3 regions of the Lactobacillus sp. ESL0791 genome follow, and region 1 is predicted to be linked to each of the others. Evidence: predicted binding sites of a transcription regulator. Region 1 holds the regulator's gene; each other region holds the start of a gene.

The links. The regulator LexA, encoded in region 1, represses DNA repair genes until DNA is damaged. The targets are predictions, from matches to a motif close to CNAACANNTGTTNG.
Region 2: a site for LexA is predicted at 6,808-6,821, ahead of recA (recombinase RecA). Genes of this name have one in related genera too.
Region 3: a site for LexA is predicted at 2,126-2,139, ahead of PT285_RS09340 (Y-family DNA polymerase). Genes of this name have one in related genera too.

Annotation. Positions count from the first base shown of each region.
Region 1 is NZ_JAQTHU010000001.1:1,352,711-1,363,043, reverse strand. Features, by position in the region: gene ylxM (YlxM family DNA-binding protein) at 1-267, shown strand, start outside; gene ffh (signal recognition particle protein) at 273-1,700, shown strand; gene rpsP (30S ribosomal protein S16) at 1,782-2,054, shown strand; gene rimM (ribosome maturation factor RimM) at 2,130-2,645, shown strand; gene trmD (tRNA (guanosine(37)-N1)-methyltransferase TrmD) at 2,635-3,354, shown strand; gene rplS (50S ribosomal protein L19) at 3,471-3,818, shown strand; gene PT285_RS06750 (nucleoside phosphorylase) at 3,998-4,756, shown strand; gene PT285_RS06745 (nucleoside phosphorylase) at 4,795-5,559, shown strand; gene PT285_RS06740 (uracil-DNA glycosylase) at 5,738-6,388, shown strand; gene lexA (transcriptional repressor LexA) at 6,410-7,033, opposite strand; gene PT285_RS06730 (DUF896 domain-containing protein) at 7,181-7,429, shown strand; gene PT285_RS06725 (YneF family protein) at 7,499-7,714, shown strand; gene PT285_RS06720 (ABC transporter ATP-binding protein) at 7,793-9,559, shown strand; gene PT285_RS06715 (ABC transporter ATP-binding protein) at 9,552-10,333, shown strand, end outside.
Region 2 is NZ_JAQTHU010000001.1:786,362-796,694, reverse strand. Features, by position in the region: gene PT285_RS03980 (glycosyltransferase family 4 protein) at 1-776, opposite strand, end outside; gene PT285_RS03975 (FAD-dependent oxidoreductase) at 903-2,714, opposite strand; gene PT285_RS11380 (helix-turn-helix transcriptional regulator) at 2,748-3,743, opposite strand; gene rny (ribonuclease Y) at 3,881-5,512, opposite strand; gene recA (recombinase RecA) at 5,631-6,737, opposite strand; gene pgsA (CDP-diacylglycerol--glycerol-3-phosphate 3-phosphatidyltransferase) at 6,931-7,491, opposite strand; gene PT285_RS03950 (RodZ family helix-turn-helix domain-containing protein) at 7,511-8,635, opposite strand; gene ymfI (elongation factor P 5-aminopentanone reductase) at 8,695-9,423, opposite strand; gene PT285_RS03940 (DNA translocase FtsK) at 9,524-10,333, opposite strand, start outside.
Region 3 is NZ_JAQTHU010000001.1:1,916,276-1,926,608, reverse strand. Features, by position in the region: gene PT285_RS09350 (SLAP domain-containing protein) at 1-384, shown strand, start outside; gene PT285_RS09345 (transposase) at 417-1,757, opposite strand; gene PT285_RS09340 (Y-family DNA polymerase) at 2,190-3,500, shown strand; gene PT285_RS09335 (hypothetical protein) at 3,493-3,855, shown strand; gene PT285_RS09330 (CPBP family intramembrane glutamic endopeptidase) at 3,936-4,598, shown strand; gene PT285_RS09325 (C39 family peptidase) at 4,661-5,380, opposite strand; gene PT285_RS09320 (multicopper oxidase family protein) at 5,477-7,054, opposite strand; gene PT285_RS09315 (hypothetical protein) at 7,386-7,934, shown strand; gene PT285_RS09310 (hypothetical protein) at 7,937-8,257, shown strand; gene PT285_RS09305 (LVIS_2131 family protein) at 8,343-8,963, shown strand; gene PT285_RS09300 (PTS sugar transporter subunit IIB) at 9,065-9,370, opposite strand; gene PT285_RS09295 (PTS sugar transporter subunit IIA) at 9,376-9,843, opposite strand; gene PT285_RS09290 (transcription antiterminator) at 9,840-10,333, opposite strand, start outside.

The DNA of each region.
Region 1 (10,333 bases):
AGGTCTTATTTTGAAGATTATTATTATAATGACCTTTCATTAGGGGAAATTGCTCTTAATCATGGCGTTTCACGGCAGGCAGTTTATGATAACTTGCGGCGTTCCAGCAAGCTCTTGAAAAAATATGAAGCTAGACTCCACATGCAGAGGGATTATAACGAACTGGAAATGAGCCTAGAGCATGTTGCCGGTAAGCTTAAGCAGGGGGCTACAGAGCCTGCTTTGGTAAAGATAAATGAATTATTAGAGAAGTTGAAGGGAGAATAAGCCCAATGGCTTTTGAAAATTTAAGCGAACGAATTCAAAAGGCACTTAGAAATTTAACCGGTAAGGGGAAGATTTCTGAAGAAGATATTAATAATGCGAGCCGGGAAATCCGCTTGGCGCTGCTTGAAGCCGATGTTAACTTTAAGGTCGTCAAGGATTTTATCAAAACGATTAAGCAGGAAGCACTTGGAAAAGAAGTTCAGGAAAGCCTGAATCCTGGTCAGCAGGTTATTAAAATCGTCAATGATGAATTAACCAAGATGATGGGGGAAACGGCTGCTAGTTTAATTAAGTCAAAGCATATCCCAACAATCATTATGATGGTTGGGCTTCAGGGTACCGGTAAAACTACAACGGTTGGCAAACTTGCATATCATTTACAGGAAACCGAAAAGGCGCGACCACTGTTAATTGCCGGAGATATTTACCGGCCGGCAGCTGTTGACCAGTTGAAGCAAATTGGTGATCAGCTCAAGGTGCCTGTTTTTAGTGAAACCGGTGAAAAAGACGTAGCCAAGATTGTCAAGGACGGTTTGACGCAGGCAAAGCAGAATAAGAATGACTATGTCATCATCGATACGGCAGGACGGTTAGAAATCGATGAACCGTTGATGCAGGAATTGGAACGGGTAAAAGTGGTTGCTAACCCCGACAATATTTTGCTGGTTGTCGATGCAATGACCGGGCAGGCTGCAACGGATGTTGCCAAGGGCTTTGACGAGCGACTCGATATTACCGGAGTTATTTTGACCAAACTGGATGGTGATACGCGTGGTGGTGCGGCTCTATCAATCAGAGCTGTAACCGGTAAGCCAATTATTTATACTGGCCAAGGTGAAAAGCTAACTGATCTGGAAGACTTTCATCCAGATCGGATGGCTTCGAGAATCTTGGGTATGGGCGATATGCTCACTTTGATTGAAAAGGCTCAGTCTGACTATGATGCCGAAAAGGCTGCCAAGGTTGCTGAAAAGATGAAGGAAAATACCTTTGATTTCAATGACTTTGTGGACCAGCTGGAGCAAGTTGAGAAAATGGGGCCGCTTGACCAGGTAATGAAAATGATCCCGGGCATGGCCAACAACCCGCAGCTTAAGAATATTAATATTGATAAAAAAGAAATTTTACACATTAAGGCAATTGTGTCTTCAATGACCGAAAAGGAGCGTGAAGATCCAGAGCTGCTTAATCCGAGCCGCAGAAGGCGGATTGCTGCCGGTGCCGGCCGCCCGGTCGTTGAAGTCAACCGCATGATTAAGCAGTTTAAGCAGGCGCGTGACATGATGAATAAGGTCACTAAGGGCAACATGAAGGGACTGAGCAATCTCCCGGGAATGGATTCACCGATGGCCAAGATGGCAATGCGTCGCATGGGCAAAAAATTTAAGAAGAATAAGAAGAAACGAATGAAGATCAAGCATTATCGTGGTTAATTAACTGTTAAGTAAAAACACTTTACAGCTCTATCGAAGAGTGCTATAGTTAATACCGTTAAATATTAGGAGGAATTATTTATGTCAGTAAAAATTCGTATGCGTCGTATGGGTGCCAAGAGAAGACCTTTTTATCGGATCGTTGTTGCTGATTCAAGAATGCCACGTGATGGCCGTTTTATTGAAGAAGTTGGTTACTACAATCCAGTTGCTGAGCCAAAAGAGTTAAAGCTTGACGAAGACAAGATTTATGAATGGCTTAAGAAGGGTGCACAACCTTCAGACACTGTAAGATCACTTCTTTCAGGTGCCGGCTTAATGAAGAAGTTGCATGACGAAAAGTACAGCAAGTAATTTGCGTGTAACTTTAAGAGTTTGAAGTAAGTAGCTTCAAACTTTTTTATTACACAGATTTTTCAAGGAGAAAAAATGCAATTTTATGACGTTGCGCAAATTTTGACAACCCACGGTTTAACTGGTGAGGTTAAAGTAAAGATCATTACCGATTTTCCTGATGAGCGCTTTGCTTCAGGAACTAAGTTGGCATTAAAAGATGATCATGAATGCGAATTATCCGTTACCAGTAGCCGTCCGTTTAAACAATTTTGGCTGGTGCAATTTGAAGAAGTGACAAGCATTGAAGAAGCTGAAAAGCTTCGGGGCAAAACTTTGGTGGTTGCCGAAATTGACCAGCAAGAATTGCCGGCTGGGACATATTATTATCGCGATATTTTAGATTCTACTGTGTTGGATTTTGCAACCAATGAGGAGCTAGGAAAAGTTACCGATATTCAGTCGCTGGGACCGAATGATGTCTGGCAGATAACTGAAAAGTCTGGGCATGAATATTTAATTCCGTATATTACTGACGTTGTTAAGAAGATTGATGTTGCCAATAAACGAATTTATGTAACGCTGATGGAGGGCCTGCGCGATGAAAATTAATGTGTTAACCCTTTTTCCCGAGATGTTCACGCCTCTGCAGACCTCAATGCTAGGACGCGGGCTTGAAGATAACAAATGGCAGCTCAATCTTGTGAATTTTCGGGATTTTACCAGTGATGTTCACCACCATGTTGATGATACACCGTATGGCGGCGGTGCCGGAATGGTGCTGCAGATTCTGCCGATTAAAAAAGCACTAGACTCGCTTCCAAGCAAGGGCCGGGTAATTATTACGGCTCCGCAGGGTCATAAATTTAACCAAAATCTTGCCCAAAAGTGGTCAACAGAAGAAGAACTAACCTTTATCTGCGGCCATTATGAGGGTTTTGACCAGCGGGTTTACGATTTGGCCGACGAAGTTGTCTCAATCGGTGATTATGTTCTGACTGGCGGCGAGCTGCCGACGATGAGCATGATCGATGCGACGGTGCGTTTGCTTCCGGGAATCTTGGGCAATGCTGCTTCGCCGGTTGAAGAAAGCTTTTCGCATGGATTGCTTGAATATCCACAATATACGAGACCGGAAGATTTTAATGGAGAAAAGGTGCCCCCGGTGCTGATTTCCGGCAACCACCAAAAAATTGCTGACTGGCGGCACAAGGAAGCTTTGCGTGCAACCTATTTACAGCGACCAGATATGCTGGAAAATTATGAATTGAACGCTGAGGAACAAAAAATGCTTGCTGAAATTAAGGAAGAAGAGAACTAAACTTGCTCTACTAGATGTTATTTGCTAAAATAATAAATTGTAGTATTTGACTACAAAAGTAATAGAGGTGTTCCGCTGACAAGGTTTGTGTAAGAACATCGAAAAGGGAGAAAAAAATGGATCCATTAATTCAAGAATTAACTAAAGAACAGTTGCGTGACGATATTCCTGACTTTCGTGCAGGTGACACTGTTCGTGTTCACGTTCGCGTTGTTGAAGGTACCCACGAACGTATTCAGATGTTCGAGGGAATTGTAATTAAGCGTAAGGGTGCTGGTATTGGTGCAGCTTACACAGTTCGTAAGATTGCTTCTGGTGTCGGTGTTGAACGTACTTTTCCAGTTAACGATCCTCGGGTTGCTAAGGTTGAAGTATTGCGTCACGGTCGTGTACGTCGTGCTAAGCTTTACTACTTGCGTGATCGTCATGGCAAGTCAGCAAGAATTGCTGAGAAGCGCCGTTAATTACTTAATTAAGAGTTGTTGCTCAAGAGCAGCGGCTCTTTTTTTGCACAAAAATTAATTTAAGCATAAAAAACATGTGATAGTTTCTGTATCATTGCTGCTTACTTCTGGAAATTTTCTCTAAATCGTCTAGTTTAATATGATAAAATATTAAGCAATAATGTTTTGGGGGAATGATCATGGATAAGCCATTTTTGTTAGATTTTGATGCAAGCCCGAATGCCGTGCTTGAGCCGGACCATGAAGAATTACACTATCATTTTCCAGATAAACTGCTGTTTGCCTTTATTACGCCCGAAGCAATAGCTGCCTTTTTGAAAAAGTATCCCTACTGTGAAATTGGGGTCTTTGAATGCTTTGAAGGTAAAACCAAGGTTTATGAAGTTCAATTGGGACAAGAAAAGATTGCTTTTTGTCAAGCAAAAATCGGGGCAGCCGCAGCAACACAGTTGTTAGACTGGCTGATTTCCTATGGTGTCAAGCAGATTCTGGCAATTGGCTCGGCAGGTGCGATAACCGCAATTCCCGAAAATTACTTTCTGGTTCCCACCAAAGCTATCAGGGATGAAGGAACATCGTTTCATTACGCTTTACCAGCTGATTTTATTGATTTAAGGTCGAATTTTTTAACGAAAGTTGAACATTTGATGGCTGAAACGGGTTTTAAAGTCAAGGAAATCATGACCTGGACAACGGACGGCTTTTTTCGGGAAACTGCTAATAAAGTTAAAAAGTTTCGGAAACTGGGTGCCTCTTGCGTTGAAATGGAGTGCGCGGCGATGGCAGCTTGTACACAATTTCGGCAAGTAGAGTTTGCGCAAATTTTGTTTACAGCTGATTCGTTAAGCGACATCGAACAGCATGAAGATCGCGGCTGGGGGATGGGTGCGCACGAACAGGCACTGGAGTTAGCTGCAGCAATTTTAGATAAAATCTGATTGTTAAAGTTGATAAAATAAGGATTGAGGAAATTTTAATGGAGAAACCGTTTTTATTGGATTTTGACGCAAATCAGCATGCTGTCCTTGACCCGGGACATAAAAGTGCCAAATTGCATTACCATTTTCCTAAAAAACTATTGTTTGCCTTTATTACGACTGATGCGATTCAAAATTTTTTAAGGCAGTATCCGCATCAAGTTGTCGGTATATTCAAATGCTTTATGGGTGAAACAGAAATTTATGAAGTTGAGCTTGCACATGAGAAAATCACTTTTTGTCAAGCTTTAATGGGTGCGTCCTCCGCAGTACAGTTACTTGATTGGACTATTTCTTATGGTGTTCAACAAATTTTGGCAGTCGGTTCGGCAGGTGTATTAAGCAAAATCCCCGAAAATTATTTTTTGGTACCGACAAAGGCAATCAGGGATGAAGGTACATCATTTCATTATGCAGCGCCAGCCAATATTATTGATTTACAGTCGGATTATTTAACAAGTGTTGAAAAATTGATGGTTGAGAACAAATTAAAAGTCAAAGAAGTAATGACGTGGTCAACAGATGGTTTTTTCCGCGAAACTGCTAAAAAAGTTGCCCAGTTCAAAAAGCTGGGTGCCTCCTGTGTTGAAATGGAATGTGCGGCGCTTGCGGCGTGTGCTCAGTTTCGTCATGCCGACTTTGCGCAGATTTTGTTTACAGCAGATTCGTTAAGTACGACCTCTGGCCACGAAGATCGTGGCTGGGGTCGGGATGCACATGGACAGGCACTTGCGCTTGCAGCAGCTATAATGGATCAAATATAGATTACTTTGTGAAAAAACTAGTTGTGTAACCAACGTGAAACTTAACAAAATTCACAAGCCTGAATATAAAACACTGATGTTACAGCGATTAATTATAAATTTGTGATTAAATTTTGTGAAATCATCTTTCTGGTTACGTGTGGAAAAATATTACAGAAACGAATAAGTGTAAATTAAAATGAAATATCCGCGAGAATTAATCGCAAAAGTAAAGCAGCGTTCAGCAGGTTTTAAACTGGAGGGACTAAACGAAGGTGAAGGACCCAAGCATCCCCAACTGATGATCATTGGCGAAGCACCAGGAAGGGATGAGATTGTCTCCCACATTCCCTTTCACGGTGCTTCCGGCAAAGAACTGATGAAGTCACTGGCTTCAATTGGCTTAAGTCGTGAAGATATCTATATTACAAGTGTTGTCAGGAGCAGGCCATATTCCGTTAAAAATGTCTTTAGTAAAAAAGAAAATAAAGAAGTGGTGAAATATCCTAACCGTAAACCGACCAAAAAAGAAATTCTGGCACACGCACCGTTTGTTGATTATGAAATTAATTATGTTAAACCGAAAGTGATTGTGACTCTTGGCGGGACTTCTATAGAAAGGTTGCTTGGACCGGGCCATATTATTTCTAAAGAACACGGTAAAGTTTTCGAAAATACGCCAATTCTTCAACTGAATAAAGAAGAAAACGGCTATGTTTGGTCAAAAGAAAAATATACTGTCATCCTTGAATATCATCCGGCAGCAATTTTTTATAATCGCAAGATAACTGATGATGTTAAGCAGGATTGGTTGGCAATTAAGCCATATTTGAAGCAAAATAAAAACTAGAGCAGCGCTCTAGTCTTTTTCTTAATTGATATTGTTGCGGTATAAACCGACGACCTTGCCTAGAATGTGGACACTGGTCAAAATAATTGGTGCCATCGTATCATTTTCCGGCTGCAACCGGAAGTGGCCTTTTTCCTTATAGAACCGTTTAACCGTTGCTTCGTTTTCATCTGTCATTGCAACCACAATTTCTCCGTTACTTGCAGCAGATTGCTTCCTGACAATCACGTTATCACCGTTTAAAATGCCGGCGTTGACCATGCTTTCTCCATGAATTTTCAGCATAAACAAATCTCCCGCATCGTTAGCTAAATCTGGTGGAAGCGGGAAATAATCTTCGATATCTTCAACTGCAAGAATCGGTTCTCCTGCGGTGACTACACCGACGATGGGGATTTCCTTTGGTTTTATTCCCAAAGCATTCTTGCCTTCCTCCGTGATTTCGAGAGCTCGTGGTTTAGTTGCGTCTTTTAGAATTAACCCCTTACGTTCAAGCCGTGCCAAATGCCCGTGGACAGTTGACGTTGATGAAAGGTTAACGGCCGCACAAATCTCCCGGACTGTGGGCGGGAACCCGCGGTCTGCAACCGTTTCGTAAATGTATTGTAAGATTTCTAGTTGTTTTGAGTCATGATTAGTCGCCATTATTTTGCTCCGTTGCTGTTCACTGTAAATTAATTAACTTTAGTTTAACAAAAATATTGCTCTTTGGCAAACAAATGTTCTAATTGCCCAGACTTTTTTTATTTTTGCAAATAAGGTAGACTATGGTAAAAACGAAAGGAAATTGCGATGGATAGTGCTGAAGAAAAAAAGATGATTGCGCGGATTAATGAACTTTACCATAAGAAAGAAAAAGAGGGCTTAACTGAAGATGAAGCCGCTGAGCGCAAAGAATTACAGAAAAAGTTTATTCAAAATTTCCGGGCTGGCTTTAAGCAAGACGTCGAAGATATGGTAATCATCGGAAAAGATGGTAAGGAAATCACCTCCGAAAAGGCTAAAAAGGCGCAGAGAAGAAAAGGTTTACGAAAAGATTGATTTAGGCCTTTAAAATAAAATTAATTTTAGGTAATATATACTTATTGATTTATGGAGGAGTTTGTTTTTATGAATTTGGGTTTAGCAATTACATTAATTATTGTCGCATTGTTAGTGGGACTAGTTGGTGGATTTTATGGCGCAAGAGCTTATATGAAGAAGTATTTTAAGGATAATCCCCCAATCAATGAAGATATGATTGTTGCAATGATGTCACAAATGGGTCAGAAGCCTTCGGCTAAGAAGGTTAATCAGGTCATGAACATGATGAAACATCAGAAATAATTTTTTCTTTAATTGATTAGTGTAAAAGACAAAAGATTATTCTTTGTCTTTTTTATTTTTGAAAAGTAGAGGTGAATGATGGGCATTTTTGGTAAATTAAGTTGGTTTTTTAAGAAAGAGAAAAAACGCTACATTACAGGGATAGCTCTCTTAGCACTGACTTCGCTTGCGAATTTAGTTCCGCCGCGGGTTCTTGGCTTAATGGCTGACCAATTGAACACGGGACACATATCGTGGGCTGAGTACGGTGCGTTAATCTTGGCGATTTTAGCGGCCGCAGTTTTGTTATATGTATTGCGCTTTTTTTGGCGTAAGCAAATATGGGGCGGCGCCGCAGAATTAGAGCGGCAGCTGCGTTCGAAATTGTTTAGTCATTTTATGGTGATGGACCGCACCTTTTACCAGCGGCACCGGACTGGAGATTTGATGGCACACGCAACTAACGACGTTTCGGCCATTCAACAAGTTGCTGGAGAGGGGGTTTTGACCCTAGTTGATTCGCTTGCAATGGGCGTATCAACAATGGTGGCAATGATTGCTTTCGTCAATTGGCGCCTGACCTTGGTTGCACTTTTGCCGCTGCCGTTTTTGGCGTGGGGAGCCTGGAAGTTAGGCACACACCTGCATGATTCGTTTGATAAGTCGCAGGCAGCCTTTTCACGGCTGAACAATAAGACGCAAGAATCGGTTTCAGGAATTAAGGTAATTAAGACTTTTGGCCAGGGTAAAGAAGATACTGCCGCCTTTGACCAAATGGTTGACGACACAATTAAAATCAACAAAAGAGTATTCGTGTGGGATGCACTTTTTGATCCCTTAGGTACCATTATTATTGGTCTGACATATACAATAACAATTATTTATGGCGGCATATTGGTAACCAGTCATGTGTTAACAATTGGGCAGCTTGTTTCGTTTATTGCCTATATCGGCAACATGGTTTGGCCGATGTTTGCTATTGGTTATCTGTTTAACATTCTTGAACGGGGCAGTGCCAGCTATGACCGGGTGGAAAAACTGCTGGATGAAAAACCGCAAATCACTGACAGTCATGCTGATGAAAGCTTGACCGCTGATGATATTCGCGGGGACTTGGATTATCAGGTTAAGTCGTTTGCCTATCCCGATGAACAGGACATTATCGTTTTAAAGGATATTTCCTTTACTTTGAAAAGCGGGCAAACCCTCGGCCTGGTAGGAAAAGTTGGGTCCGGTAAAACCACAATTATTCAGCTGCTGCTGCGGGAATTTGACCAGTATGATGGTCAGATCACCTTGAATGGTCATGATATTCGTGAAATTCCGCTGAATGTTTTATTGCAGCAGATTTCTTACGTGCCGCAGGATAATTATTTATTTTCGACATCAATTCAGAAAAATATTGCCTTTTCTAAGGCGGATGCCGCGGAAACGCAAATTATTTCTGCTGCTAAAAAGAGCGACCTTCACAATGATATTTTACAGATGCCGGCTGGCTACCGGACTTTGGTTGGCGAAAATGGGGTGTCGCTGTCTGGGGGACAAAAACAGCGGATGTCGATAGCCCGTGCGCTGTTAAAGCAAAGTCAAATTTTAATTTTGGATGATGCCCTATCTGCGGTTGATGCCAGGACCGAAATGGCAATTTTGAAATCGCTGCGTGCAGAGCGTCAAGGTAAAACAACACTGATTGCTACGCACCGATTGACGTCCGTAATGAATGCGGATTTGATTTTGGTACTAAAAGATGGCCGGATTGTTGAGCGCGGCAACCATGAGGATTTGCTGGCTGATAATGGTTGGTATGCCGAGATGTGGCGCAGACAGGAACTAGAAGAGAAAGTGGGTGAACACACTAATGGATAATGAAAGCAGCAATGAATCTATCTGGTCGAAGGAAATACCGGTTAAGGAACAACTGAACATTTTTAAACGCTTGTTGCATTTTGTTTGGCGTTTTAAGAATGAAATGATTATTGCGGGCGTTGGTGCGCTAATTGTCAGCATCATTAATATGCTACTGCCGTTTGGCCTGCAGTATTTTTTAGATAAATACTTGGTTAAGCAAAGTGTGCCTGTGCAGATCATTATTTTTGCTGGTTGTTTATATGCTTTTGGGGCGTTAGTCAAAGGCATTTTACAGTTTACCTATGAGTATTTTTTCGCATTGGGTTCGGAAAAGTCGCTTGAGAGTGTCCGAAAAGCACTTTACAAAAAACTTCATACTTTAGGGATGCGCTACTTTGACCAGACACCTGCCGGTTCAATTGTTTCGCGGGTAACCAACGACACGATGACGCTGAGTAATTTCTTGGCAGTTTTGTCCAGTGTTGTGATGTCATTTTTCTCCATTGCTTCGGCGCTGACAGCGATGTTTTCCACGAATGTCGTTGCAGGTTTTCTGGTTTTAGCGTTTTTGCCACTTCTGTTGTTTATTATTTGGCAGTATTCCAAGCGCAGTTCGCGGTTGTACCGTAGTTACCGTGAGCGCCTGAGCCGGATTAATACCAACTTAAATGAATCAATTGAAGGAATTTCTTTGATTCAGCAATTTAAACAGGAAAAGCGGATGACTGGTATCTTTGAAAATGAAAATCGGGCCTTGATGGAGAACCGTTTTAGCATGATCAACCTTAATTC
Region 2 (10,333 bases), 570 kb from region 1:
TAAATTGTATCGGTAATTGGTACACCCAAAATAATAATCGGAATCAGCAGCGAAATAAAAGTTACATTTTTCAGACCTTTTAACGAAAGAACTGCGATCATGAAACCGATATAGAGAGCACCTGTATCACCCAAAAAGATTTTTGCGGGATGAAAATTATAGGGTAAAAAGCCCAGCAGACAGGCCGCCAGCATGAAACAGGCAATTGGGATATATAGCTGCTTGGTATGGAGAAAAAAGTAGCCAACAATTCCCATTGTTGTGAGTGAAATCATGGCCACACCGTCGGCCAAGCCATCCAGGCCATCAATCAAATTAACGGCGTTGGTCAGAGCCAAAATCCAAAAAATGGTAATCGGCAGGCTCCACCAGCCCAAATCAATTGGGTGCTTCACAAACGGCAAATTAAGTACATTCATCCTGATCCCGGCCAAAAAGTAAATAATCAGGGCAGCAACAAAGATGCCAAACATTTTTTGCTTGGGCTTAAGCTCCATAATATCATCAATTATTCCCGTAAGCACAATCACACTGGATGCCAGCAAAATTGAAAAAGCTTCGTGGGTGGGAAATTGCTCCCGCAAGAGAACAAAGACGCCAATGTTAAACGTCACAAAAATGCCTAATCCGCCTAGCGTTGGCATCGGACTTTTGTTAACCCGGCGAGCATTGGGATCGTCAACTGCTCCCAAAACAAAGGCAAGGCGGCGGATAAAAGGGGTAATTGCCACTTGAATAATAACCAGAAAGAATAATTCAACGATAATTTTAAACATAAGATCTGCTTTCTTTAACTTACTTGCCCCTAATTATACAAGCTGTTGAAAAAATGCACAAATATGACCAAAACAAAAAGCTGGATCTTAAAATCCAACTTTTTTATTATCTTACACTTAATTTACTTACTTATTTGCTTTTTCTAATGCACTAGCAACTGCTTCCTTAAATGCCCGACTAGTCGATGAAGCCCCGGAAACAACATCTACATCGCTTGTGTTTTTTTCAAGCATTTCTTTTTGCAATTGCTTTAAAGCTTTTTCACCATAATCTGGTGATTCACTTTCTTGTAAAATTTCAATATTCTTCAACTGTTTTCCGTCATCAACCGTAATCCGAACTACAATTTCATTGCCCATGCCGCTAGTTGACTTGCCTATATATTGATTTTCAGTTGTTGCATAGGTCTTTTCATTCAAATCCGAAGCTGGGAAGTCAGCATTTTGCCAAGATTTAGTTTCGCTAGCAGCACTAACTGCATCAGCTTCTTTCACTTTAGCAGCATTTTCACCCGCAATTTTACCAAAGATTAAGCAATCAGCCACATCTCCACCGCCATTATATTGGTTAGCACCAATATGGCCTAATTCTCCAGCACCATACAGATGCGGAATAACTTTTTGCTCGGTATCCAAAATTTCTGCATTCTCGTTACGACGCGGTCCACCCTGTGTATTCAGCATGGTATGTTGCTGCGCCAAAGCATAAAACGGACCAGTCATTGAAATCTTGGTCATTGTCTTAGGGCTTCTGCCACATTGATAATCAACGCCTTGATCAACAAAGAAATTGTACTCTTCAATCGTTTTTCTCAATACTTCAGGCTTAACGGCAATTTTTTCTGCTAAGCCTTCAATTGAATCAGATTTTATCACTTTGGACATTATTTGCTTTTGAAAATCTGCATTATTAGAATCCATCAATTCATCGTATTTCTTTTGGTCAAAAATCATATGAGGGTGAACCTGTGCTAACGGTATCCGCCAAATACCATGATTATAACGATGACCATGCCTAGTAGCATCATCTTCAGGAACATAACGGGTGCCATCATCGCCAATCGTAATTAGTGATCCACTAAACAGTGCACTCCAACCCATTATGCTATATGCTCTTTCACCCTTGTTAGCAGCAAAGTTAACAGAACCGCCTGGCTCATAATTATTCATGTGCCACAAATCTGCACCTACTTCAATCGCCATTTTAATTCCGTCACCATTATTATATAGAGTACCGTATGGTAATAAATTGGTTTCTCCTAAATAGTCTTGGATCATTTGCTCATTATTTTCAAAGCCACCAAGTGCCATTACAACACCATTATTTGCTTTGACATTAAATTCTTTGCCGTTATTCTCAATTTGAACACCCAAAATTGTCCTGTCTTCAGCCTGAAGTAAATGTTTAGCCGGAGTATCATAAAGAACATCAATTTTGTTTTTACGGTCCAGCACATTTTGGCGTAAAATTTTCCATAAAGCAGCGTCAAAGATCCGATCATGCACTAACAAATCATCACTCGTGTCCGCACCTGCAAATTCCGGATATTCAACTGCCATATAAGCTAATAATGCCACATTTTTATTATCTGGATTTTTTCTTACACTAAAAGCCTTTTTACCCAAATACTTTTCAAAATATTCAGGCAGTTCTACCATTCCAGAAATATATTTATCCAAAACTTTTTCGTCTAAATCTAAAGGTGCTGTCATTTGTTGATAATATTTTTTTAGTTTGGCAAAATCATAACCAGCTTCAACAATTTGTCCACTGTAACGTGTATTACCGCCTTCGTGACCTTCTGGTGCACGATCGATCAGTAAAACTTTAGCATTTTTATCTGCCGCGAAACGTGCAGCAGTTGCACCAGCACCACCAAATCCGATCACAATCACGTCATAATTTGCATCCCATGATATTTTATTATTCACAATCATAATTATTAATCCTTTCCTAACTCATTTACTTAATTATTCGGAAACTGCTTTTTTCATATTTTTATTTAAAATAATTTGGTGTCTATAGTTTAAAACAGTTTTTCCAGTCCATTTTTTAAATGATTTATAAAATGAACTAACACAATTAAACCCAACCAAAAAACTTATTTCTGCAGTGCTTAAATCAGGATCCTGCAACAAATTTAATGCCAAAACCTTTTTTACAAAATTTAATTGCTCCTTAAAATTAGTTCCTTCTTTTTTTAGCCATCTTTGAATCGTTCGTGGTGACATTTTCATTGAGTCAGCTAGATCTGTCAACTGAAATCTGCCACTTACAATCAAATGAAACAAGTTATTTTGAACTGCAACTGAAAACGGAGGTTTAACGCTCGCCTTTTCAATATATTTTTGTAAACCTGGCTGCATAACATTCCAAATAATCTCATTAGTTGTAACAAATCCTTTTAATAAATCTTTTTTCTCAAAAACAAGATAATTATCTGCACTTTTCCGCGGTTTAATCTGCAAATATTTAATGATTTGCGAACCATAATCAAATTTACTCCCAATTGCCTTAGGAATAATATTTAAATTGGTTCCGGTCCTAAGCAAACTAACTAGCGAAAGTTGATCAACAAGTAAGCTAAAACGCGAATTTTTGCGATAATTATCAAGATAGCTAATGTGAATTCTTAAATCTATCCCTTCCTCAAAAGTGCCAATCACAATTGGACCAACTAATTGTTCATAGTTTGCTAGGCGCGTCACAGCTTGTAAACCATTTTTACTTGATAACGCCGCCAAAAAAGATGGAACAAATTTATAGATCTTGCTGGCATCGCTACAAGTCAACAGTTGTGTATCATTAGCATACTTATCAAATAACGCAAAAGAATTAGCAACCTTATTCCAAACAAAACTAAAATCGTCAGCCTTAGACAAATCTGTATTTTTCAAAATAGAATTAAAAGGGTAGCCTAGGCTAAGCAGAGATTTATTCAATTCTTCCCCAGAATCCTTATTCACTGTTGTCCTCCTTTCGCTTGCTATTGTATTCCCTTTCATTTTAGCAAAATATAGTTGCTGACGTCATTTTATGTTCAAACACGCCAAAAATTTTAGCAAAATAAAAAAGCTGAATTTTTCAAAATCCAACTTTTTTATTATTTTGCAATTGTAACAACACGTTTTTCCCGAATAACAGTAATCTTAATATTTCCCGGGTAATCAAGCTCCTTTTCAACCTGATTTCGAATATCACGTGCTAAAACAGTAATTCGGTTGTCCGAAATTTCATCTGGTTCAACCATTACCCGAACTTCACGTCCTGCCTGAATTGCGTATGCTTGCTTAACGCCCTTATAGCGCTTGGCAATCTGTTCCAATTCAGTTAACCGCCTAATATAATTTTCTAGGCTTTCACTTCTTGCACCCGGACGTGCCGAGGAAATCGTATCTGCTGCAACAACAAGTTCAGCAATAAACGATAATTTCGGCACATCGCCATGATGCGCTGCAATTGCATTTACAATTACATCTGATTCATGATATTTTCGTGTTAATTCCACACCGATTTCAACGTGTGAGCCTTCAATATCATGATCAACTGCTTTACCAATATCGTGTAATAATCCCGCGCGAACTGCTAATTTTTCATTTAAGCCAAGCTCAGCAGCCATTGTACCTGCCAGTTTGGCCACTTCAATTGAATGTGCTAAAACATTTTGCCCATAAGAAGTCCGATACTTGAGCCGGCCGAGTATCTTAACTAGCTCAGGATTCATCTTATGAATTCCCAATTCCATTAAGGCACTCTCACCAGCCTCATAAATGTCATCATTAACTTCTTTTCTGGCCTTATCGACCATTTCTTCAATGCGGGCCGGGTGTATCCGGCCATCCTTAATCAAGCGCTCCATTGCCCGTTTGGCGATTTCACGTCTAATTGCATCAAAGCCGCTTAATGTAACCACTTTGGGAGTATCATCAATAATCAAATCAACCCCAGTCAAAGCTTCAAATGAACGAATATTGCGTCCTTCACGGCCAATAATCCGCCCCTTCATTTCTTCGTTTGGCAGATCAACTACCGATACCGTGGACTCAGCCACCGTATCTGCAGAACTGCTCTGAATAGCATCAATTATTACTTTATGAGCGTAATGATCAGCCTTGGCTTTGACCTCTTCATTGCTGCTTTTAATCATTTCCGCACGCTCATTAACCAATTCGTCAGATAATTGACTTAAAACCAGCTTCTTTGCCTGTTCTTGATTTAAATTAGCAACTTCATAAAGCTTCTGCTGTCTTTCCTTAACCAATTCGTCAGCAACGGTTGCTTTTTTCGTTAAATCAGCCTGCTGCTGTTTCAATTGTTTTTCTTTTTGCGAAAGTTCATTCTCACGTTCATCCAATAATGAATTTTTATGGTCAAGATTATCCTCACGCTGCTGAAGACGATTGTTGTCACGAGAAATATTATCGCGTTTAACACTCAGCTCATCCTCAACTTTTTGCCGGTAATCCTGAATTTTTTCTTGAGCTTCGAGAATTTTTTCTTTCTTAGTATTTTGTGCGCTTTGCTTTAGAGCTGCGGCCGCTTGCTTTTGTGCCTTGACTTCGGCTTTGGCGGCAGCTACGTGTACTCTAGCATCAGTTAAAATCTGGTCAGCATTATTTTTTGCATTATGCACTTGCTTTTCCCAGATGTTTTTTCGGGTGCCATAACCCAAGCAAAAACTTAGTAAAATTAAAATAATAGCAGTTGCGACGGGAATCAAAACTTCATTTATCATGATTCTATCGCCTTTTTTCAAATTATTAACACACTATTATGATAAAGAACCTGACTGCTCATGTCAATTAAGACAAAAAAAACCTTGAAATCAAATTCCAAGGTCCAGATCAATTTCCTCAATCTTTTTTACTTTTGCTGTCAGCTTCTTTTTTATCAGAAGCTGGTTCACCTTCATTTTTTTCTTTAACTTTTTCTGGATCTTCGCGATCAGCAACTGACTTTTCATCAATCCCAAACGATGACCGCACTTTTTCCTGAATATCCTGATAAATATCTTGGTGTTCCTCAATGTACTGCTTGGCATTTTCACGTCCCTGACCGATGCGTTCGCCATCATAAGAATACCACGACCCGGCCTTGGCAACAATATCCTTATCGACAGCCATATCAAGCAACTCCCCACTTTGAGAGATGCCCTTGCCATACATCATGTCGACCTCGGCTACCTTAAACGGCGGTGCCACCTTGTTTTTTACAACTTTGATCTTGACCCGGTTACCGATAAAATCGGTCCCCTGTTTAATCTTTTCGGCACGCCTAATTTCTAAACGGATTGTTGCATAAAATTTTAATGCACGTCCGCCCGGGGTCGTTTCCGGATTGCCAAACATTACGCCAACTTTTTCCCGGATTTGGTTGATAAAAATGGCAATTGTCTTAGTTTTAGATATATTTCCCGACAGTTTACGCAAAGCCTGGCTCATCAATCGCGCCTGCAGACCAACGTGTGCGTCACCCATTTCACCGTCAATTTCCGCTTGGGGAACCAGAGCGGCAACAGAGTCGACAACCAAGATATCAATTGCACCGCTGGCAATCAGCGTGTCAGCAATCTGCAGGCCCTCCTCACCAGTATTCGGCTGCGACAAAATCAATGCATCTACATCAACACCTAAAGCCTCGGCATAAGCCGGATCCATGGCATTTTCTGCATCAATGTAGGCTGCTGTGCCGCCCCGCTTCTGTACTTCTGCAACCGCGTGCAAAGCAACCGTTGTTTTACCAGAAGACTCTGGACCATAAATTTCAATGATACGCCCGCGCGGATATCCGCCAACACCAAGCGCTGCATCAAGTGCAAGTGAGCCTGTTGGCACCGTCGAAATTTTGGTATCGGCCTTATCGCCCATGCGCATAACCGCACCTTTGCCAAAATTCTTTTCTATTTTTTTAAGTGCTTTCGCTAAAGCCTCTTTTTTTTCGTCTTTTTCTTCTTTGACCAAGCGTTTTACCTCCTAGTAACTTACATTTTATAATTATACTTTGCTTAACGGCAGGATTGCAAGATTAAAGCGAACAGATGTTTACAGATCTTACTGTTCTTTACTATGTACGCAAAAACATCCATTATTTTTTGCTAGTAATTGCTAAAAATAAATTTTTGAATAAAAAAAGCACTAACTGCTTAGTACTTTCTTACATCGAACCCTTGAAAACACCCCATGATTGATGGAAATAATCATAGCCGGAGTAAATGGTAAAGATTAATGCCAGATAAAGCAAAATGGTACCAATATGGTAAAAATCACCAATTAGCAAAAAGATAATCGACAACATCTGACAGGTCGTTTTTATCTTCCCTGGCATTTTAGCAGCCATCACCTGACCCTTATTTTCGGCTAAAATCAGGCGCAAGCCCGTTACGGCAAGCTCACGGCAGACAATGATTGCCACTATCCAAGCAGGAGCTAAATTCAACGAAATCAGGAAAATAAAGGCGGTCATCGTTAGCATCTTATCGGCTAGCGGGTCGGCAAATTTACCAAAGTTTGTTACCATGTTGCGTGAACGCGCGATATGCCCATCAAACCAATCGGTGGCCGAAGCTCCAGCAAACACAACCGCTGCAACTACCAATTTCCAGTAAACTGTCGTTCCAGCTACCTGTACATGGGCATTACCCCCAAAAATCACAATCAGCGCAAACACTGGTATCAAAAATATTCTAAAAACCGTTAATTTATTAGGTAAATTCATTCTTAACTATTTCTCCTATCTATTGCCCATTGCTGTCATTATCACTTTTTCCATCATCGTGACTGTCTTGCCCACTTTGACCGTTATTGTTATCAGTGGAAGAATTGCTAGAATTGTCGGAATGTGAATTGTTTTGGTTGTGCTGACTATTATTCTGCGTTGACTGGCTATGCTGCGAATTATTGCTGTGCTGCGTTTGACTACTGCTATTATTCTGTTTGTTTTGCGAATTAGTAGTTCCAGTATTGCTATTTGTCGTATTTGTATTATTTTGGTTGGTCTGGGTGTTAGTGTGATTATTTTGTGTCGCTTGTTGATGCTGCGCATTTCCGAGTAAAAATGTTAGAGACAAAGAGCTATTAAGATTATCGTACGGCACTTTGCGGCCGCCAACTGTAATTGCAGTGCCTAAAGCGTTACTAAAGGTAACAACAAAATTTTGGGCGTCGGCCGGAAGATCCATTGTGTGCTTTTGAGCCGCAGCTAGTGTTTGACTCCAGCGTGTAATCCCATTGACTGCAACTGTTACCGTTACTGCCTGCTGACCCGCACGAACAACTAAGCGCCGGTTATTCTTCAAACCGGTTACCCGAAACTGATTGCTGGCCAAGCGGTGAATCTTAACCGGATTTTTCTTGATAACCTTCTTTTTTTCCTTTTTTTCCTTCTTTTTCGGAGTCTTATTCTGTGAAGCAACTGTCACATCATTATTTTCAGGCTTATGACTTTGCTGGTTAGCCATGCTATGAGCATACAAAGCATAACCAACTAGGACAACGACAATCACCGCCAGTCCAATAACAATCCGCGGAAGATAATTTTTCCACAAGCGGCGCTTAGGACTGGCCTTCTTCTGCACCTCTTTACTCTTATTGTCGATTGACTCTTCGACATACTCGTCTGGTTCTGCTTTAGGGACATCCTCACGATATTCACTGAGCAGCTCTTTGCCATCAAGACCCACGATCTGGGCGTACTGCCTGATAAATGCACGTACATAAAAGTCGCCGGGAAGCTTATCAAAATCGTCCTGTTCAATCGCACTTAGGTATCTGCTTTGAATTTTTGTTGCCTTTTCAATGTCCGCAAGCGAGAGTCCCTTTGCCTCTCGAGCACTGCGTAATTTATCTCCGATATCTGCCATAACTACCTCTTCATATTTTTATTATTATATAGAGTATAACATTTTATCACTTATATTTACTATAAAAGCCAGCCGCCGCTAACATAAATTGTTTGTCCTGTAAGATAACCGCTGCTTGGGGAAAGAATGGTCTTGACCCAAAAAGAAATATCTGTTGTCTCAGCTAAGCGACCCGCAGGAATTTCTTCTTTTACTTCTTGCATTGTTTCACTGGAAAAGATCTCGTTCATCGGTGTCTTGACTGCCCCCGGCGCAACAACATTTACCGTCAGATTGGTTGACGCTACCTCACGCGCATATGCCTGGCTAAACCTCGTTAAGCCAGCTTTGCTGGCACTGTAAACTGCCTCAAGGGCACTGCCTTCACCGCCATACACGGATCCCAGATAAACAATGCGGCTAAAATCATTTTTAACCAAGACCGATTCCAGCAAATGCGTCAGCTTAATTGGAACAAGCAGATTAGTCTGAATAATCTGTTCAATCACTGCCATCTTTTGGTCGGCAATAAAATTATAATCCGTAATTCCCTGAGCAAAAACAGCTGCATTGATAGTTAATAAATTTTTAGTAAAAGCCAGTAAGTCCGTATCGCTAACTGCAAAATCCAGTTTAACCGGGATAAAATCCTGCTGAGGGTAGCTGCACATCAACTCGCGACCCATTTTTACTGCTTCATCCCACTTTTGATTGCAATGAAGGTAAAGCGACCAGCCATCTGCTGCTAGGTCAGAACAAATTGCCCTGCCGATCCCGCCAGTTGCACCAAAAACGATTGCTCTTTTCATCAACCACATTCCTCTAGTCTTAAGCCTTTATAAAATCATTTTACCATTAATTACACTTAAATTAAGTGCAAATTATGCTATCTATAAATTTCTTAAAACTTTATTGTTTGCCACTGTCTTTTTCTGGAGGCAATAAGACCTGCCGGGGTTTTGCACCTTCCGATGGACCAACAACCCCTTTAGCTTCCATCTGGTCAACAATTCTTGCCGCACGATTATAGCCGATACGGAAGCGGCGCTGCAATAACGACACGCTTGCCGTTTGCTGCTTTCTGACTAAGGCAACGGCCTCCTGATAAAACTCATCTTGATCATCAGCAGCAGCGGTTTGATTTGTTTCTTCGCCTTTTTTAGGAATCATCTCTTGGTCATATTCAGGTTTTTGCTGCTTTTTAACCCAAGCAATCACCCGTTCCACCTCATCTGAGGAAATATATGCGCCCTGAATTCGCTCAGGCTTTGAAGCACCAATCGGCAAATACAGCATGTCACCGCGGCCCAGCAACTTCTCTGCCCCAGTTTGGTCCAAAATTGTCCGCGAATCAATCCCGCTGGAAACGGCAAAGGAAATTCGCGACGGAATATTGGCCTTAATCAAGCCGGTAATCACATCTACACTCGGCCGTTGGGTTGCCAAAATCATGTGAATTCCGGCAGCTCGCGCCATCTGGCCCAAACGGACAATGGCGCCTTCAACATCATGACCGCCGACCATCATTAAATCACTAAGTTCATCAACTACCACTAGGATATACGGCAGCGGCTGCATAACAGGCTTAGTTTTATCCGCATTATTTTCTCTAACCTTGGAATTATATTCCGTCATGTTGCGGACACCGCCGGCAGCAAATAATTTATAGCGGCGTTCCATTTCCTTGACAACTTTTTGTAAGGCATTAGCAGCTAGTTT
Region 3 (10,333 bases), 560 kb from region 1:
GCCAAACAAGCAATAGAATTGCTTTATATTTGGGTACGACAGAATAATAAAGCTGAATTATTTTATCGTTTAGGAGATACTACAAACTATGACACAATAAATGTGGGTAATGCTACTGACAATAATCTTTTCTATGTCAAGGCTGAGGATACTAGATATGTTTCAGGCCCACGGCTTACTCCAATTAATACAGCTGAAGAGGCAAGAGAAGACGCAAAAGTAGCCACTGAACCTGATAAACAGGACTTACAAAAATCAATTATTCAAGAAGCCACTGTTAAATCATCTGACAATTATAATAACTATGAATTCTTCAGCGAATTATATGATCAATATCTGAAACTTGAAAGCAATAAAACTAGTCAGATTCCTTGTGGGCTCTGACTTTTTTAATGCCCACTTGTGTTTTATTTGGTTCACGCCAAATATTTTTGAATGAAGCTAGGTAATAGCTTAATAAATTTGCTTATTATTTGGTCTACCTCTTCTGTAATTTGCTCCTTGACTTCTTTCAATGCCGATAACAGGTAGACCAATGCTTTTTCGAAAGCTAAATCTGGCAACGCGTCATTCATTAAGTAAAACAAATCTCCAATTGTTCGCTCATCAACTGCTTGTCTTTCCTGCCAAGCTAGCAGCTCATAAGTTAAGGCAGTGATGGCAAAATAGCCACTTTGTCCGTCATAGTTTTGGATCTGTGATTTATCTAAAGCCAGATACTGCTTGGTTGCTTTAAAGAAAGTCTCTATCTGCCATCTACGGCCATAAAGCTGAATAATCTCTTTTGGCTGCAACTGGTATCTTGTAGTAGCCAAAACCAAGTATTTTCTCTTGTTACCGCGCTTAGTAACGTATACTAATCTGAGCGGAAAGCTATGTCCTTGATATTCAGCTTCTACCACGCAGCTATAAAGGTAATCGTCTTTCAACTTTATCTTTGATGCCGTCAATCTTTCGTACAGACTTTTTACATCATAGAGCCGGCCACGATATCGATAGTATACTTTTTTGCTTAATTTAAGCATAGATACGCTGTTTAATCCTAGTTGTTTTAACCGCCAGAACATTTTGGGTGATGCAAACCAACTGTCAAACAGCACATAGTCCGCTGGAATGCCTTCGTTTAAAGCTTGTTTGATTAATTCAACTGTAACATCATTCATCTGTCTTTGAGCTTGATTTCTTCTTCTGCCTGCAATGGAACGTTTATCAGTAGTAATGGCTTTACTGCCAATCATGTTTTGTTTGTTCTTAGTTGACATTAAAGCAAAATTTACTGGCAAAAAAGTATTGCCATCACTCCAGCCAACAGTTAGGCCACGGTAACCATTAACATATTCATGCTCATTATGATCATAAACTCTAGCAAGCAATTCCGTTTTCTTAGAATAGGAACGTGACATCAAAGTATCATCAACGATCAAGGCTAATCTTCTACGCTTATCAATTGCGGGTTTGAGCGCAGTAATCAAATTGACAGCAGCTAAGCAAAGCAGTTTTTGCCAGTTGATGCGACCATCATTGAGAACATTTCTGCCAGTTTTAGAAGTAAATTCTGCAGGTTGATCGAAACGATACAGAGACTTTCTGGCAAAGCGTGATTGGATCATCCAATTAATCACCATGAGCAGGCTAACTAAGGAATGACGTTTAAAGTTAACTTTCTTGCTCAGATCAGCTAGACCAATTAGTTTAGCAAAAGCAGAAATTAAAGAACAAGTATCCTTTTCTTGATTGATTTGCGATATACTTTTCATAGCGTGAGATCTCCTTTAACTTTGATTTTGACACTTAAAGTATAACGCAGGGAGGTCTTGCGTTTTTATTTTTGTACTAAAAAAGCTAGAAATCACGCTCTTTTTGCGTAATTTCTAGCTTTCAAGTTTCAGATCAATATCTAAATTATGCTAAAGTAATTAACAGTTCTCAAACTGCAAGTATTGTTGAAGTTAAGCAAGCAACTTGGTTGTTAAACAGGGCACAACAAGATCTCGCAAACGCGAAATTAATAGTTAATTCAAGTATTGGCTCAATGCCAGCTGTATACTGAATATAATATTTGTGGCAATAGCAATCTTTTTAGTCATGTGGACTGGAAAAGATTGCTTTTTTGTTCTTGCTTATTCGAACGAATGTTTGTATAATATCAATTAACGAACAAACGTTTGCAAAAAAGAGGAACAGGGATTATGTATGATTACCGCTATGAACCACATCGCTTGATTTTTATGATTGATAACAAGTCTTTTTTTGCTAGCTGTGAGGCAATCAGGTTGGGACTAAATCCGATGAAGGTAATTTTGGCAGTTGTCTCGCGGCAGCCGCACTCATCCTGGGGTTCGGGGCTGATTATGGCGGCTTCACCTTTGGCAAAGAAAAAATATGGCTTAACAAATGTGATGCGGGCACGTGATTTGCCGTCAAAAGAGAAGGCGCCGGATCTATTACTGGTTGAGCCGCATATGAATCTTTATATTAAGCGCAGCATGCAGGTCCTGCAGATCTTTCGTAAATATGCGGCAGATGAAGATATTCACGTCTATTCAATTGATGAGAGCATGATTGATATGACCAAGTCCTGGCATTTGTTTGGCGATGATCCGTACCTGGTTGCCCGCAAAATTCAGCAGGACATTCATGACACAATTGGTTTGTACACAACTTGCGGAATCGGCGAAAATCCGCTTTTAGCTAAACTAGCGATGGATTTGTCGGCTAAACATCGCAGGTCAATGATTGCCTATTGGCATTACATTGATGTTCCCGATACTCTTTGGCGGATTGAACAGCTTGACAGCGTTTGGAGCATCGGTAGGCGGACGGCAAAACATTTGCATAACCTAGGAATTAATAATATGTATCAACTGGCACATAGCGATCCTTCATTGCTAAAAAAAGAATTCGGCGTGATTGGCGAGCAGCTATTTGCCCTTAGCTGGGGAGTTGACCGCAGTATTATTAGTCAGAAATTTTTTCCCAAAATGAAAAGCTATGGCAACTCGCAGATCCTTACCAAGGATTATCTCAACCAGCGTGAGATTGAAATTGTTATTCGGGAAATTGGCGAACAAGTTGCGGCCAGAATTAGGGCACATCGCTTGCAGGCTGGCTGCGTCAACTTGTATGTCCGTTTTTCTGAATATCGCAGTTATCAGCGCCAAGGCTTTAGCGTTCACCGTAAAATCTGTCCGACCGCTGATAATGAGGAATTAGTTGCCGAATTATTGGCGCTTTTCCGCAAAAATTGGCATGGCGAAGCTGTGCGGGCGCTGGGTGTCGATTATAGCAGCCTGGTTTCGGCTAAGGAGCAGCAGCTGACGTTTTTTGCCGATCCGGAGCAGCAAATTAAACGTCAAAATCTGACGCTGACGATTGACCAGATTCGACAAAAATATGGCTTTACTCACTTGGTAAAGGCTTCAAGTCTGTTAAAAGGAGCAACGGCAATTAAGCGCAGTAATTTGGTTGGCGGGCATAGCGGTGGCAATGCCTATGAATGATTTTGACAAAGTAGTGCAAAATTTTTTTAAAAACTATCAAGATCGGGGCATGAAAAAATGGGCGGGTTTTTTTCTCAGCGATCACACGATGAGGATTAACAAGGATAAGGAGCAACGGGCAGTTGTACACACAGAAAAGCCAGCAATGTCTGAGGAGAAAATCAGCTCAATTTTAACTAGAGCCTTTGCCAGTCACCTGCTTGTTGCTGTTCAACTAAAAGAAGTTGATGCCAATGATCAACTGCAGTCTGATGTTGTCGGGTATGTTGAGGGCTGTCAAGACGGTCAGGTGTTTGTTTCTGGGCACATTTTTGCGTTAACTGATGTTAATAATGTTGAGATTAAAACGAAATAATACGATTGGTGTTTCATAAAAGCCGGCTTTTTTGCTATAATATAGGATTTGTAGGGTACATTATATGTAGGAGTGAAATTGTGAATACGCCAGAATCAAGAGAAGGCAACTTGATTCGCTACGCTGCATACGTCATCGGTTATTTGATGGCTGCCGGTGTAGTGAAATTAGTTACCATGAAATCACCAGTGCGAATATGGGATTTAATTTTATTTACATTAATTTCGGTAATGGTGTTGCTGTTCTATATTTACCGTTTTAACCGAGAGCAGCGGTTTTTTGAAACAAATCCTAATATAAGTTGGCTGAAAAATTTTGGCTTGATTATTGGCTTAACTCTTGTGGTGACGGTACTAAGAATTAGTGTTTCTTTTATGCAGTCCTGCGGCAAACTCGGTTTTTATGACTTTCAGATTGGATATTTGCAGCACGAATCAAGATCCCTGTACTGGTTTTTGTTTGTTGCCTTGGGAGTTGTTCTGCCTGTGTTACAGATCTTTTTGTCAACCGGCTTTCTTTTTAACTACGCGTTTAGAAAAAACACGGCTTTTGTTGCTCTACTGGGAATTATCACGTCGGGAATTCTGTTCAGCGTCCTTAACTGGCAGTCCTCAATTCCTTTGCTACTGATTAATGCAGTCTTTGGTGCCTTGTTTGCGTGGTCTTATTTGTACACGCAGACCCTGTGGATGCCGCTGTATTTAGCCGTGGTTAACGGGATTGTTCTGATAATTATGATGTGAAAAGGACAGTTTAAATTTATAAAAATTAATAATCAGCAGTTACAAAAATTGTAAACTGCTGATTATTTAATATACAGTGCTTGTTTGCCGCGCTGATTGTAGCTAGCTTCCAGCTTTTGCCACGATAGTGGCTTATTTTTCTTACCAAAGGGGTCGTTAACATAGACCGTACCGGTTTGATGGTTATAGCCGGTGAGCACACAGGCGTGCGAGGAGGGTGTGACTTTAACGGGACCTTGAGCTGTGTTCCAGGTCTGCAGGTTGTTCACGGGTGCAAAAGTCGTGTTGGTGATGATCATGACCGGATGTCCCTTGGAAACCAGGTACAGCAGCCGGATGAAGTCAGTCCCACTGGCATCTTGAATTCGGTTCGTGTAATTTCGTGCGACGGCAAAAAGCGGTTCGTGGTAGACACACCAGCCAGCATTTGCCTGGCTCATATAACCGACAAATCCTTGATGAGGATTGCCGCGATATTGCCCATTGTCAGTAAAAGAAGAGACATGGGCAATTTTTTGTGCCAATGTCATTTTTCCGGGTGACATCCGGTAGTAATCAAGCAGCATTGACAGGGAAGTCACCTCGCAGCCATTAGGCAATTCTGGATATTGCTTTTCTAAGGGAACATTTAATTTCATTTTTGGCTGCGTGACAGTCACCCGAAATTCGGCGTGCCAATCTTTTACTTGCCGTGAATTTAAACCAATGAATATTAGGCTCAAAAAGATTACTCCACCAATAAGATAAATTATTTTTTTATTTGTGTCTTTTTTCTTGTTCATATGCTTATTTAAACATATAAGAACAGTTATTGGCAATAGAAAAATCACCCAAACTAAGTTGAGTGATTTTAGAGAAATGTTAGTGGCTTTTAAAAATTAGTGATGACTTGCGCCTGAAAAAGCATCCATCGTGTGGTCTTCACCTTTAACGTCCATGCCTTCAACATCCATGCCTGGGCAATAAACCTCATCCATCGGGATGCCTTTTTCTTCAGCAAAGGCCTTAGTCAAGGTTTCCATGTCCATCAAATGGTATTTCTTGTTTGGTTCAGCAGGATCAACGATTTGAATTTGGGCCATCATGCCGGCATCTTCATGTTCGATAATGTGGCAATGGTACATGAAGACACCCGTGTTTTGGAAGTAAACCTTCACACGAACAGTTTCTTGTGGGGCAACTTCAACAGTGTCTTTGTAGACATTTCTTTCATTTGGATATGGTTCTTTGCCGTCACGTGATACAACTAAGAAGTGGGCACCATGGACGTGGAATGGATGGAGCATACCGTTTTTCTTATCGTTGGTGTTGGTTACATCCCAGTATTCAGCACTCATCAGTGTCTGCTTCATGTCAATTCTCTGCATTGAGAATTGTCTGCCGTTGATTTCATTGTGGTTATCCATCGTGACTTTGCGAATTTCCTTGTTCGGATTTACAACTGGGTCATACGGGGTAAACAGAGTGTCTGGAATGACACTATCGTCTTTTTCATAAGCATGAATTCTGAATTCAATCAGCTTAAAGTCATCGGTGTAGAGGTTAACCACGTCGCCCTCTTTGTAGTTGCCAAAGTCAACGACAACTTGTTGCCGCTCACCTGGTCCGATTAAAATCTTGGTTAACTTGACTGGGTGTTCCAAGAATGAATCGTCGCCGGCGATTTGGGTCATTACCAAGTCATCGCTGAAGTGCAATCTCCATTCACGCCGGTTGGAACCGCCTAAGAAGATTAACCGAACTTTTTGCGTGGTAACATCAACATAAGGCTTAACCGTAGCATTGATTACTGGGGTGTCACCATAAACGCCCATTGCGTTGTAGTCTGCCTTGTAATCAAACTGGTTGTCTTCGTGGAAGTTCCGGTCTTGCAAAATAACTGGAAATTCGTCCTTGCCGTATGTCTTTGGAATTGGAAGTTCTGCTTCATTAGTATCGGTAACGACAACTCCCATGGCAAGTCCCATCCAGACTTGCGCAGCGGTTGATGGACATGGATGAGCGTGAAGCCATGTCAAAGCTGCAGGCTGCTTGACAACGAAGTCAATATGCTTTTCTTCACCAGGATAAACAGGTGAGTGACAAGCACCATCGTTGCCTGGTCCAGAAACTTCCAAGCCGTGCCAGTGATAGGTAGTCAATTCTGGTAAACTATTCTTTAGAGTTACGTGAACGTGCTGGCCTTTGGTTAAAACAATGGTTTTACCAAGAACTGGGAAGTTATAGCCCCAAGTGTGGGTTTTCTTGCCTGGTAAAAATTGGTAGTCGCCCTCTTGGGACTCGATTGTGTACCAAATATCGTTGCCGTCAACTTTGTCAGGCTCCAATACTGGTGGCACAACCATCGGTGAAGCTTCTACATTTTCTGGCATGTGGAGCTCTTTATAGCCCATGCCGTGATTTCTGTCGAAATCTTCTGAGTTATAAAAGTAATCTGTATAAACTTTATCTGACATATTTTTTTGCCTCTCAACTAAAAATCAAATAAATTTGTTATTTACATGTACTACTGTACAGTCTGTGAAAGCGTTTGTAAATAGAATATATAGTTAAAAATATTGAACTTGCAACGTATCCAATGAAAATACTACATTTGTTATTTAAATTTTGCAAATGAAACAGCAGAGTAAGTATAAAATTTAATTTTATAATATACGAAAATTGGAAAAACTAATAATTTTATTTTTCTTCGTTTTTTAAAAATTTGGTGAAAGAATTGTTTTTGACAGGAATTTTGGGTATTGTTGATAGTGAAATTAACGTTTAATCATAGAAGAGGAATTTAGATTGGAAATTAATTTAACCGACTTAACGAAAATAATTGAAGAACAAGACTATTTGCAGGATTTAGAAACTGCCAAGTATGCCGATCTTAGTAAGTCCAAGAGTAAAATTACCGAATACGCGGAAAAAATGCTGAAGGAGGTTGCTGCCGCAATTAAGCATAATTCGCTCATTCAAACAGAACTTGCGGTTACGGGGCAGCGGCCAGTTACTTTTGCCTTGGAAACTAACATTATCAATCTGCCGTACAGCAACTATAAGAAAATTGCTAATTTTTTTGATGAAGGCAAGAATTATCCTGTAAAGGTGTACTTTGAGACCCGGTCGGATTACGTTAATGTTTCCGGCTTTCGGATTGATGAGCTGTGTTCAAGTGCGGAATTGCTGGAAAACCAGGCTGAGATGATTGCCAAGCTGGCAGAGGCGATTGTTAATAAGCTGCAGGAAGTACGCACATTTGAAAAACCCGAAGCCAAAAAGCCAGCGGTCAAGAAAACTACTAAAAAAAGCAGCAAGAGTAGTAAAGCCAAGACCAAAAAGCAGGCAAAATAGCAGTGCAGGTTGAATATGAACGTTCTGGCTGCAAGCAGTTTTTTAAAAAGCACAGGAATGAAACTGTGGTGATCAAAAAATGCATTGCGGATGCACTTGCAGTTCAAGTGGCAACTGGTATGAGCAAGGTTAAGCGAGCCGCTAGCGAACGGGTAAACGGCTGCTGCGTTTATGAATGCCGAATTAACTTGAAAAAAACCGGTTCGGCACGGGTGGCGTTCATTGCTAAGGATGACAAGATTACAGTTCTGTTTATTTCAGCAACTCTGCAAAAGGATAGTTTTACCCACCTGCTTGAGCGTGAATTAAAGGAAGAATATTAAATTTACAACAATTTTTTGTTTTTCTTTACTACTCAAATTTACTTTCTTACCATATAATTAAGGATAGGCGCTAGGAGGTTTTCACATGATTAGTTGGAATATACTTGGTATTTTGCTGTGGGTAGCTGTCATCCTGTATCTGGTATTTGTGATTCAAAATATCAGAAAGCGGCGGATTGCTATGATTATTAAGCAGCATAAGCATTTTACTTGGGCAAATTTCATCATTGATCTTTTGGAAATTGTCGTTTTCCTGTTTGCTCTTATCTATATGTTTAATAGGACAATTCTTGATAATCCCGATCTCGAAGATGCAAGCAAAATCACAGCGACGGTCAAGTATCGGCCGCTGGTAATGTCTACCGGCACCGGCAATTCCAGCTATGTCACGCTGAATTCCAGCAAGAAAAAGATGGCAACGCAGACCTATACCTATTATCAGGCAGGCAGCAAAACCACGGTTTCGAGCAATGTGGCGACTGTCGCCGACGGCAAGAATCCTTTAGATATTAATGCAGAGAAAATTCCTTACAATGAACGGCAGCTGAAGCGAATGGACAAGAAATACCAACGTGCCTATGTTGCCATTTACACGGCGCAATACAAGAAAAATTGGCAAAATGGTCTAGGGATGCACGCCGGGCATATCGCCACGCGTTACTACCTGATCCGAATTCCAGATTCGTCGTTTATTAAGCAGAAATAATGTTGTGAATAGTTTAATCAAATAAAAGAGGCTGAGATCTTTAAAGAATGCAGCCTCTTTTATTTGATTAAGTTTTAAAGTAATACTAGTTTTTCGGATATTTATTTGCTTTGCGCTAGTGAGAGCAACTTTTCACCAACTTTTTTCTTTAATGTTTCTGTATTAATTCCCGTAATAAATCCCGTAACACTAATAAGTGGAACATCTATTTTTCCTCTGTAATTATTGGTGGTTAGGACAATATCTGCACTTTTACTCATGTCAGGCATCTCAGTCATGCTACATTTAGAAATTTGGTAATTTTTAATATCATATTCGTCACAAATACTTTTGACTTCATCTGCTGCAATTGTTGAAGTTGCAACACCACTACCACATGCAATTAAAATATTTACTTTTTTATTCATAATAATTATTCTTCTTTCGTATTTCTAATAATATTAAATATTTCATCAGCATTAGATGCTTTTCTAATGTTTTCTATAAAATCCTTTTTTTGAATCAATTTAATTATATTTTTCAATAAATTAAGGTGACCTTTATTGCTGTCAATTCCCAACATGAAAAAGATATCAACATCAAGCTGATTATCTGGGTCATCCATTTGACATATTTTTATTGGGTCTGCCAAAGTAATAACAGCAACAAAGGGAGTAATTATATTTTTGGGCGCACCGTGTGGAATTGCGACATTATAATGATCAAGTTTTAACCCGGTTGGATAATCTTTTTCACGAGTACTAATAAATGCCAAAAAATCATTATTTACATACTTTTTTTTCATTAAGTCGTTTGCAATTTTTTCAAATAGCTCAGTACGGTTATCAACACTGATTCTAGGATAAATTGTATTTAACTTCACGTAGTCTTTTAACTTCAATATAAATTGGCCTCCTTGTAGCCTGTAAATTTTTTTATTTGGTTCATGACCTCTTGTTTATTTTGTGCTGAAGACAAGTCTGAGAGAAAACTTTCATTTTCAGCCATTTGTTTAACTAAATAAAGAAGTTGCAATTGCTTAGTTTTGTCTGGCGTAGTCAATAAAGCTAGTACATGAATCTGCCGTTTATGATAGATAATGCCGGTCTTAGAAATAAGTAAATTCAAACTTAATTTTTGTTGAATTAAGTCTGGATCTAGGTGAAACAATACAATTCGATTCTTGAGAAGGATGTATTGTGGCTGATCTTTATATTCAGTTTTTAATTTGTCTAAAAAATTTTCGCTGACAATATTTTGTTTAATTAATGGTTGAACTAGCAAAGTTACTGCTTGGTCCAATGGAATATTATTAGTAACCAACGTAATATTTTTAATTTTATCTGTAACAGCATAGTTGGGTTCTTTTAATTGCGGCTCAAGTGTCGACT